3 regions of the Geobacillus sp. FSL K6-3411 genome follow, and region 1 is predicted to be linked to each of the others. Evidence: riboswitches for the same ligand, from Rfam matches in the RefSeq annotation. Region 1 holds a riboswitch; each other region holds the start of a gene.

The links. Region 1 has a riboswitch for cobalamin ahead of NSQ22_RS09610 ((2Fe-2S) ferredoxin domain-containing protein). Riboswitches for the same ligand answer to the same signal wherever they lie in the genome.
Region 2: it holds a riboswitch for cobalamin, as region 1 does, so the genes downstream of both, NSQ22_RS11975 (ABC transporter substrate-binding protein) here and NSQ22_RS09610 ((2Fe-2S) ferredoxin domain-containing protein) in region 1, are expected to answer to the same signal.
Region 3: it holds a riboswitch for cobalamin, as region 1 does, so the genes downstream of both, NSQ22_RS04790 (ribonucleoside-diphosphate reductase subunit alpha) here and NSQ22_RS09610 ((2Fe-2S) ferredoxin domain-containing protein) in region 1, are expected to answer to the same signal.

The regions. Positions count from the first base shown of each region.
Region 1 covers NZ_CP150187.1:1,875,957-1,879,229, reverse strand. The annotation lists gene rraA (ribonuclease E activity regulator RraA) at 1-42, shown strand, start outside; gene NSQ22_RS09625 (hypothetical protein) at 94-348, shown strand; gene NSQ22_RS09620 (retropepsin-like aspartic protease) at 338-718, shown strand; partial or broken gene NSQ22_RS09615 (hypothetical protein) at 658-876, shown strand; cobalamin riboswitch at 937-1,129, shown strand; gene NSQ22_RS09610 ((2Fe-2S) ferredoxin domain-containing protein) at 1,310-1,708, shown strand; gene NSQ22_RS09605 (energy-coupling factor ABC transporter permease) at 1,736-2,452, shown strand; gene NSQ22_RS09600 (energy-coupling factor ABC transporter substrate-binding protein) at 2,457-2,750, shown strand; gene NSQ22_RS09595 (CbiQ family ECF transporter T component) at 2,734-3,273, shown strand, end outside.
Region 2 covers NZ_CP150187.1:2,358,403-2,361,675, reverse strand. The annotation lists gene NSQ22_RS11980 (PH domain-containing protein) at 313-927, shown strand; cobalamin riboswitch at 1,233-1,432, shown strand; gene NSQ22_RS11975 (ABC transporter substrate-binding protein) at 1,570-2,529, shown strand; gene NSQ22_RS11970 (iron ABC transporter permease) at 2,516-3,273, shown strand, end outside.
Region 3 covers NZ_CP150187.1:935,292-938,564, reverse strand. The annotation lists gene NSQ22_RS04790 (ribonucleoside-diphosphate reductase subunit alpha) at 1-1,349, opposite strand, end outside; cobalamin riboswitch at 1,477-1,673, opposite strand; gene NSQ22_RS04785 (ATP-binding cassette domain-containing protein) at 1,863-2,873, shown strand; gene NSQ22_RS04780 (ABC transporter permease) at 2,875-3,273, shown strand, end outside.

The sequences.
Region 1 (3,273 bases):
GTTGTCGTCGCCAACAAAGATTTGTTGGCGAAAAATGGTTGACGGCTGCGGTCGAGTCTCGTTCAATACAACGAACAGGTTGAGGCGATGGAGATGGAATGGCAGGAAGTGCGTTCATTGTATCCAAATCAATTTGTGAAATTACAAGTATTAAAGTCCCATTTAGAGGGAGATCAAGAAATCATTGAAGAGGTGGCTGTTATCGGAACGGTTTCGGACAAGGATGCAACTCGTGAGTTGCTGCAATCGAAAGGGAATCAGCTTGTTTATCATACTAGCCACAAGGAGATTGTTTTAAAAGTTCGGGGAGCGATTGGCCTGAGAGGGAAATTTCATTATGCAGATTGAATATCGTGAAGGCTTGCTGTTTGCATCGATCGAAATCGTTTATCAAGGAAGGTCTAAGTTGATTCATAATATGGTGATTGATACTGGTGCGGCGAAAACAGTGATTTCTCAAAATGCAGTAGAAGATATTCATTTGCGGGTAGAGCCGGGCGATCGTATTGTGGCTTATTACGGAATCGGTGGGAAAGAGTACGCGTTTACAAAAAAATTAGACTGTATTCAGCTAGATTCTTTCCAGCTAAGAGAGTATGAAATTGATTTTAGCGGGATGGACTATGAGGGGATTAACGGTTTGTTAGGATTGGATATATTGCTGGGCGCTGGATTTGTCTTAGACCTGGACAAGTTGGAGATGTATCGTTCTGGTTGAAATGGAACGCCCGCTCGAAATGCCAAAAAGAAGGAAAAGGCGCCCGCGACGTTGCGCTCGAGTTTGGCGGCGTCCGCTGGGAGCCAGGGGCGTACGTGTACGCTGATGCGGACGGCGTTGTCGTCGCCAACAAAGATTTGTCGGCAAAAAACGGTTGACGGCAACGCATTGGTTGTACTACGATGAAAACGGATGCTTGTTCCATGACAGCGCATATATGGCGGTAAGACAAACAAGGTGCCTAGCCCGCTTAGGGCTTGGGTGAAAAGGGAAGCTCGGTGAAAATCCGGCACGGTGCCCGCCACTGTGATGGGGAGCTTTGCGGCAACAAGTCACTGAAGGATGCTTCGGGAAGACGCCGCCAAGCGATGATCCTAAGTCAGGAGACCTGCCTTGTTTGGATCGGACGGATGCCTACGGGACTATAGGCAGACGTGCGGGAGAATGACGGCTTTAGGGGCCCTGTTTGGGCCGTTTACGGCTTTCGTATACATTTTTCTGCACCTCTGCTGTAGAGGTGCTTTTTCTTTTGTCGAAAAACCGTCCGTCTGCCGCATTTCATTCTACCATTCTAGCAAAAGGGGGGATTTGGTGGCGACGTGGGATTTGCGGGGAATGAAGCATCATGTGCTCATTTGCAACGGAGGGACGTGCCTCCGCCATGGCGGAGATGACGTGACAACCGCGGTGCGCGAGGAAATCGCCCGCCTTGGGCTTGACGACGCTGTCCATACAACAAGGACGCGCTGCAACGGCCGTTGCCAAGACGCATGCGTGATGATCGTCTACCCGGACGGCGTCTGGTACCGGCAGATGACGCCAGAGAAGGCGAAAGAAGTCGCGCGCGTCCATTTGGGTGAGGGTGTTCCGCTGCGGGAGTGGGCGACGTATGAGTATGAAGGGGAATTGGTGTTGACGCCGATCGGCGAGCGTGAGGCGGCAAGTGGAAAACGAAAAAACGAGCATATCGAGAAAGGAGCAAGCAGATAAATGAAAAGAACCGTTCGATGGAGCGGGATGATGGCTTTATTCGTTGTATATTTTTGGCTCACCAATGAAAACGAAGTAAATGCCATGCATATTATGGAAGGTTTTTTGCCTGTCAAATGGGCGCTGTTTTGGTGGATCCTGTTTTTGCCGTTTTTCTTGTTTGGGCTGCGCAGGCTTGTTCATGCTTCGAAGCAGCATCTCGAGCATAAGCTCCTGATGGCTTTAGCTGGTGCGTTTACGTTTGTGCTATCGGCGCTGAAAATCCCGTCGGTCACTGGCAGCAGTTCTCATCCGACCGGGATCGGGTTTGGATCCATTTTGTTTGGGCCGTGGGTGATGGTGGTGATCGGTACGATCGTCCTTCTGTTTCAAGCGTTGCTTCTTGCCCATGGAGGGGTGACAACGCTTGGAGCGAACGCGATGTCGATGGCAATCATCGGACCTTTCGTCGCCTACGGGCTGTATCAATTGTGCCGAAAAGGGGCGCTGTCAAATCGTGTTGCATTGTTTCTCGCCGCTTGCTTATCAGACTTGGCGACGTACGTCATGACTTCCCTGCAGCTCGCCTTGGCGTTTCCCGCACCTGATGGCGGAATCGTGGCCTCATTTTGGAAATTTGCGGGCATCTTCGCGATCACGCAAGTGCCGTTGGCGGTGACAGAAGGCATTGTAACGGTGATCGTCTGGAACTGGCTTGCTTCCTACCAAGCTTCTCCGCTGTTCCAAAGAGAAAAGGGGGCGTGAGGATATGAAGAAAAATGGTTTGCTCATCTTGCTCGCTGCTTTGCTCATCATCGGGCCGCTTTGGTGGGCGCGCGGATCGGAGTTCGGAGGAACAGACGACCAAGCGGAAAAAGCCATTCAAGCACTTCATCCGCAGTATCGCCCGTGGTTTGAGTCGATTTTTACCCCTCCTGGAGGCGAAGTCGAAACGCTGTTGTTCTCGTTGCAAGCCGCGCTTGGCGCCGGTGTGATCGGCTATGTCATCGGGTTGTACAAAGGACGATCGGAGCGGAAAAACAGCCATGATTCGCGAGTTTGATCGTTGGGCGTATGAAAATCGACTCCGCTCTTGGGGAGCGGAATGGAAATGGCTTATGGCCTCCGTTCTGCTTCTTATCGTCATGACCGGGGGCTGGCGCGAGCAATTGATCGTGCTTGGCGGGATGGCATACTGGATTATGGGGAGTGCAGGTGTACCGTTTTCCTTGTATGGAAAAGCAATGTTGGCCGCCTGTGCCTTCTTGGCCCCCAGCTTGCTGACGCTTGTCGTGTCGGTGTCTTTTCCGTTTCGAATTTCAATGATGGATAGCCAGTTGCAACTGGCTGCAGAGCTGGCCATTCGCTCTCTCGCCGCCTGGTCGTGCCTGTTTTTCGCCCTCATTACGACTCCGATGCCGGAGTTATTTTCCGTACTGCGAAGAATGCACCTCCCAGCTGCGCTCGTTGAACTTTGCTTTCTTATGTACCGCTTCATCTTTTTATTGGAACAGGCGGCCGCTGAGCTTATGTTGGCGTTGCGCGCCCGCAGCGGGGGGGCGCATTGGCGCCACGGTGTGATGCTG
Region 2 (3,273 bases), 480 kb from region 1:
GTTCACTCCGTTTTGGGTGATCAACGGAAACGGCTGTTGGCATGCGGAGAGAGGCCTTTATGGCGTGATCGCCCCTTTCCGCATTTACGAGTGCTAAGTTGTGGGTGATTGTTTTTTACGGGAATGAAACTTTTCTCCTTTGTGCACGTAATATTAGATGGAAGGCATTAGACGATAGCTATCTTTTGTTTGTCTGACGATGGCGGAAAGCCGCGCACACGTCCATCCAGCTCTCATTTGGCAAGACAATGTGCAGCATGCGGAAACAGAGGTGTCAATTGAAAACTAGGAAAACCGGAGAGGAGAATCGGGATGTTTGGAAAAGTCGCCGCTGATGTGCTTGGGCTGAGCGACATCGGCTCGGTCATTCAACCGAAAGATTACGACAAAGTCGATGCTGATGATTATGTGATGCATGAAGACGGAGAAAAAATTTACTTTCTTATTAAATCCAAATCAGATGAGTATTGTTTCACCAACCTTGCACTCATTCATCTAGACGGCACGAGCGCCACAAGCAAAAAGCGGACGCTGCGCCGCTATGATTACTATAAATATCCGATTTCCGATGTGTCGCTCGAGACGGCTGGGACGGTCGATTTGGATGCGGAAATCAAATTTAAAATCGGATCGCACTCCTACTCGATCGATGTTCATAAAAAACATATCGAGGAATTGAAAGATTTGTATAAATCGCTATTGGCCATTGCCACGATTTGTGAGGAAAACGAAACGAAATTCGACTATGCCCAGCGCAGTATGGAGCTTGCGGCCAACCTGTTTGCCAACATGCGTGGCGACGGCACCAACGTTGCGGCCGATTTTAAGGCGATCAATGAGTATGCGTTTCAATGGCTTACTGAAGCGAAAAAGAACTATACAGTGAAAGATTTCGGGTTTGTGTTTGACAAATATATTCAACAGTGATGAGATAAATTTTGTACAAGGAAAGGGCGCGCTCCGGAGAAGGGGCACCTTTCCTTATTTTTTTTCAAAATATGACGAAGTTCATTTCGATTAACGCACCCTCTGTTGGTGGTGCGTGATGTGCCTAGATAAATTGCGGGCATTGAATACGATGAACGGGTGCTGTATTCCGCGTGAAACATGGTGAAGGAAGCTGAGCCGTCTGGGGGAGAGGGCCGCTGATAGCCTGCCGTCAGCCACCATAAATTCATAGTTGTCAAATGTTAAACCTTGCTTTAATATAAAAAATGTCCATATCCGACAAATTCATCAACTCGCAGCAAGGTGCCGAAAAGGCTTAATAGGGAATCCGGTGGGAATCCGGAGCTGTCCCCGCAACTGTCAATGCGGACGAAATGAAATCGCCACTGTACGGATAGATGGCTTGCGCTGTTTTCCGTACGGGAAGGCTTCAGAGTAGGATGAAGCATGAGCCAGTAGACCTGCCTTGCTTGCCGCAGTTTCCGAATCTTCGGGGGGTGAGACGCGGAAACAGTCGTACAGGGCATGGTTGTGCCCATTGGCGGTCTGTTTCGCGCTCATTCCCAGATTTAGACGGAATGGGCGTTTTTATTTTTACATAGCGAAAGGGGGAACGAACTGATGAAGCGTTGGAAATGGACGGCGGCGTTGGTTGCTCTATTCCTTCTGGCCGCCGTGCTGGTCGGCTGCAGTGGTGGGACCAATAGCAACGCCCAGCCAGCGAAAAAAGAAGAGCCGAAAACGGAACAAGCGGCGTTTCCGGTGACGGTGAAAGACGGGCTGGGGGAAGAGGTAACGATCAAAGCAGAACCGCAAAAAATCGTTTCACTTATTCCAAGCAATACGGAAATTGCCTACGCGTTGGGGCTTGGTGAGAAAATTGTCGGTGTCAGCGATTTTGACAATTATCCAGACGACGTCAAAACGAAAACGAAAGTCGGCAGCATGGAATTTAACGTCGAGAAAATTATTTCCTTGAAACCGGATCTTGTTCTCGCCCATGCGTCAAGCGCCCATAACTCAAAGGACGGCCTGCAGCAATTGAAAGACGCCGGCATCACCGTGCTCGTTGTCCATAACGCCGCGTCGTTTAACGAGGTGTATGCGTCGATTGAACTCATCGGCAAAGCGACGGGGACAGCGGACAAAGCGGAACAAATCATTCACGGCATGAAGGAGAAATTGACGCAAATCAAAGAAAAAGCAAAACAAATTCCAGACGACAAGCAGGCGAATGTCTGGATTGAAGTGTCGCCGCCGCCGCAACTGTATACGACCGGCAAAGGAACGTTTATGGACGAGATGCTTCAGGTGATTTCTGCCAAAAATGTTGCCGGCAGCTTAGAAGGCTGGCCGATGGTGACCGAGGAACAAGCGGTCGCATACAAACCGGACGTCATCATCACGACATACGGGGGAGCGAAACAAGTGCTTGAGCGCGCCGCTTGGAAGGACGTGCCGGCCGTGAAAAACAAGCGGGTGTATGATGTCAACACCGACCTAGTGAGCCGGCCGGGTCCGCGTCTTGTTGAAGGAGTCGAGGAACTTGCCAAAGCCATTTACCCGGATGTGTTTAAGTAAAACGTGGATATATATTGTGGCCGCTGCTGCGGCTGTCTTTTCACTGCTCGTAGGGATATCGACCGGGTCGCTGTCGATTCCCTTTTCTTCTATTATCGGCATTCTCGCCGCCGAATGGTTCGGGATGCCGCTTCCAGCCGACATTCCGGCGGATTGGGTGCCGATTGTGATGGCGATCCGTCTGCCGCGCGTGGTGCTTGCCTTTTTGGTCGGGGCTTCCTTGGCGCTTGCCGGAGCGGCGTTTCAAGGATTGTTGAAAAACGCGCTCGCCGATCCGTATACGCTCGGCGTCTCGTCCGGTGCGTCCGTCGGGGCGGTGCTCGTTATTTTTCTCGGCTGGCAATGGCCGCTGCTCGGCACGTTTACGCTGCCGATCGTGAGCATTTTATGCGGCATGGTGACGCTTGCCGCTGTCTTGACGTTCACCCGCATGGTTGAACGGCGAATGTCGGTCGAGACGATCATTTTAGCCGGCATTATTTTCGGCGCCTTTTTCAGCGCCTTTATTTCGCTCATGATCGCCTTGACTGGAGAAGAATTGCGGCAAATCATTTCCTGGCTGATGGGGAGCGTGGCGATGCGCGGATGGAAGTATAGCGGGCTATTGTTGCCGTTTTTTCTCGTTGGTGCGGCAACACTCATCGCCAACGGCCGCGAACTGAACGCGTTCGCGTTCGGCGAGGCGGCGGCGCTTCACGTCGGCGTCGATGTCACACGCCGCAAAATCATCATTTTGACGGCGGC
Region 3 (3,273 bases), 940 kb from region 1:
CAGTAGATCATGCCAAGATGGCGGTTGGGATTTTGCCGGTTGACTTCATCGCGGTAAAACATAAACGGCGTCCCCGACTCGAGCTGGCTGCGCATAATGCTTTTCATCACTTCAATCGCTGGCACTTTTTCTTTTGACAGCCTTGAGTCATTGACGCATTGCCAATATTTCTCGCGAAAGCTGCCACGCCCTTTTTCCTCATCATAAAAGTCTTCGAGGCTAAACCCCATCACCTTCCGCACCTCATGTGGGTCAAACAAATACCAGTCGCCTCGCTGTTCGACTTGTTCCATGAACAAATCAGGAATGCAAACACCGGTAAACAAGTCGTGCGTGCGCAGCCGTTCGTCGCCGTTATTGAGCCGTGCATCAAGAAAGGCAAAAATGTCTTTATGCCACACATCTAAATAGACGGAAATCGCCCCTTTGCGTTGCCCTAACTGATCAACGCTCACCGCCGTATTGTTCAGCTGTTTCATCCACGGAATGACGCCTGACGAAACACCTTTAAATCCTCTGATGTCGCTGCCGCGCGAACGGATTTTGCCAAGATAGACACCGATGCCGCCGCCTGACTTCGATAAATTGGCAATGTCAGTGTTGCTGTCGTAAATCGCCTGCAAGCTGTCATCCACCGTGTCGACAAAGCAGCTTGACAACTGACCGTATGACTTCCCGGCATTGGCAAGTGTCGGCGTGGCCACCGTCATATATAGGTTGCTTAACGCCCAATACGCTTCCTTCACCAACTCGAGGCGCCGCTTAGGCGGTTCGTTCACCATCAAGGTCATAGCAATGATGAGAAACCGTTCTTGTGGCAGTTCGTACAGCCGCCGCTCATAATCGCGGGCCAAATAACGGTCAGCGAGCGTGCGCAACCCGATATACGTAAACAACAAGTCTTTGTCTGGATCAAGAAATGAGCCAGCCGTCTCGATCTCTTCTTTTGTATAACGCTCAAGCAATAGCGGGCTGTACACCCCTTGTTCTGTCAAAGAAACGATTAATGAATAAAAATCACCATACCGCTCGCGCGCATCGTACCCGCGCTGCCGTGCCGCCTCGCGGTACATCATCCGCAAATACAACCGCGCGCACACAAACGTCCATTCCGGCTCCTCTTCACTAATGTACGACAACCCTTCTAAAATAGCGGTTTGATACAGTTGATCAACGGTGACGAACTCTTTTCGACTGAGAAGCTGCCATACACGCTCTTCATATTCCTCAAGCGACAAACGGACAAAGCCTGCCGTCGCCTGCTCAATTAACGCGGCAAACTCTCTGCGCGAAAGCGACTTCTCTTTTCCTTGATCATCAACAACAATGGATTTCGTGACCGCTGTCATTCGTTTTCCCTCTCCTTCAATAAAAAAATCCGCTCGGGTGAACGAGCGGATGAAACGACAGACAGAAAAAGGCATACGATTCCTTTTTCTATTTCCCTATCGTTTCATCTTCTCACACCCCGAAGAACATGAAACTTCCAAGCAAGGCAGGTCTCCTGACTCGTGCATCGTCCTACTTTGGGTCCTTCCCAGCGGCGTGCCGTGCAAGCTTTCACCGCCAGTGGCCATCCCATTTCGTCCGCACATACAGTTGCGGGGGCAGTTCCGGATTCGCACCGGATTCCCTATTAAGTCCTGATGGACACCATTGCTTGCAATCACCATATGTAGTTGTTAAAGCAAACAAACACAACGATATATAGTATTTATCATGTTACTGGAACAAGCATATACCAAAACCGGGAAAATTGCAAGAGTGGGTAAATCAAAAAATTGTTCCTTGTTCACATTCTGTTCATAATAGCGTGCTACGATTTGCCATGTACAAATCATTGTAAAGAGGAGGACACAAAAATGGGACACAAACACCGCTCCGCTTCCGAGCATCAAGAGTGGGCAGTGGAAGCGCACGGATTGGTAAAAGTTTTTGGCGACCATCGGGCCGTAGATGGCCTCGAGTTGCGTGTACGTACCGGCACGATCTATGGAGTGCTTGGACCCAATGGCGCCGGCAAGACAACAACCATTCGAATGTTGGCGACCTTGTTGCGCCCGGATGGCGGTTCGGCCCAAATTTTTGGGTACGATGTTGTCAAGCAACCTCAAATTGTCCGACAGTTGATCGGTGTCACCGGCCAATATGCGTCCGTTGACGAAACGCTCAGCGCTGTAGAAAATTTGATGATCTTTTGTAGACTTCTCGGACTGAGCCGAGCAGAGGCGCGACGGAAAACAAGTGAATTATTGGAGGAATTCGGCTTGACAGAAGCGGCCAAACGCCCGTTAAAACATTTCTCGGGCGGCATGCGTCGGCGCCTCGATCTCGCCGCCAGCCTGATCGCCCAGCCGCCGCTCATTTTTCTTGATGAGCCGACCACGGGTCTCGATCCGATCACACGTAATCAAATGTGGGAAACGATCCGCCGCTTAGTCCGCATGGGATCAACCGTGCTGTTGACGACCCAATACTTGCAAGAAGCGGATGAATTGGCGGACCGCATCGCCGTGATTAATCACGGCCGTGTTGTCGCCGAAGGGACCCCCGATGAACTCAAAACATCTGTCGGCCAGTCGTCATTGCAAGTCAAATTGCAACAACCGGAAAAGATCGAAGCGGCCAAACGCATCATTGAACACGTTCTCCGTATCCGGTCAAGCATATCTGCAGAAACCGGGAACATCACGGCGTCAATGGCCGATCCGGATCAAGTGACGGACGTGCTTGTCGCTTTGCGGCAAGAGGGGATCCGCTTAGCCGAGGTCAACGTCCAAAAACCAACCCTTGATGAAGTCTTTTTAGCCATTACCGGCCATGGAACGAAAAAAGATGAAGAAGAATTCAGCGTTCTAAGGGAGGTTCGATAGAATGAACACTCGCCAACTGAACAGCCGTACGAGCATTTCCCAAGCGGTGCGAAACTCGTTTACAATGGCCTACCGCGGTTTGCTGAAGGTACGGCGTACGCCGGAACAACTATTTGACGTCACTTTCCAGCCGATCATTTTCACGTTGATGTTTACTTATATCTTTGGTGGAGCCATCGCCGGAAATGTGGACAACTACCTGCCAATGATTATTCCCGGCATTCTCATCCAAACATTGATCGGCGCCTCTGTCGCTTCAGGAGTCCAACTTCGGGATGATATGGACAAAGGTGTGTTCGACCGCTTTAAATCATTGCCGATCGCCCGCATCGCGCCGTTGGCAGGGGCGTTATTAGCCGATGTCGTTCGCTATGTCATTGCCGCTGTGCTGACGTTTACC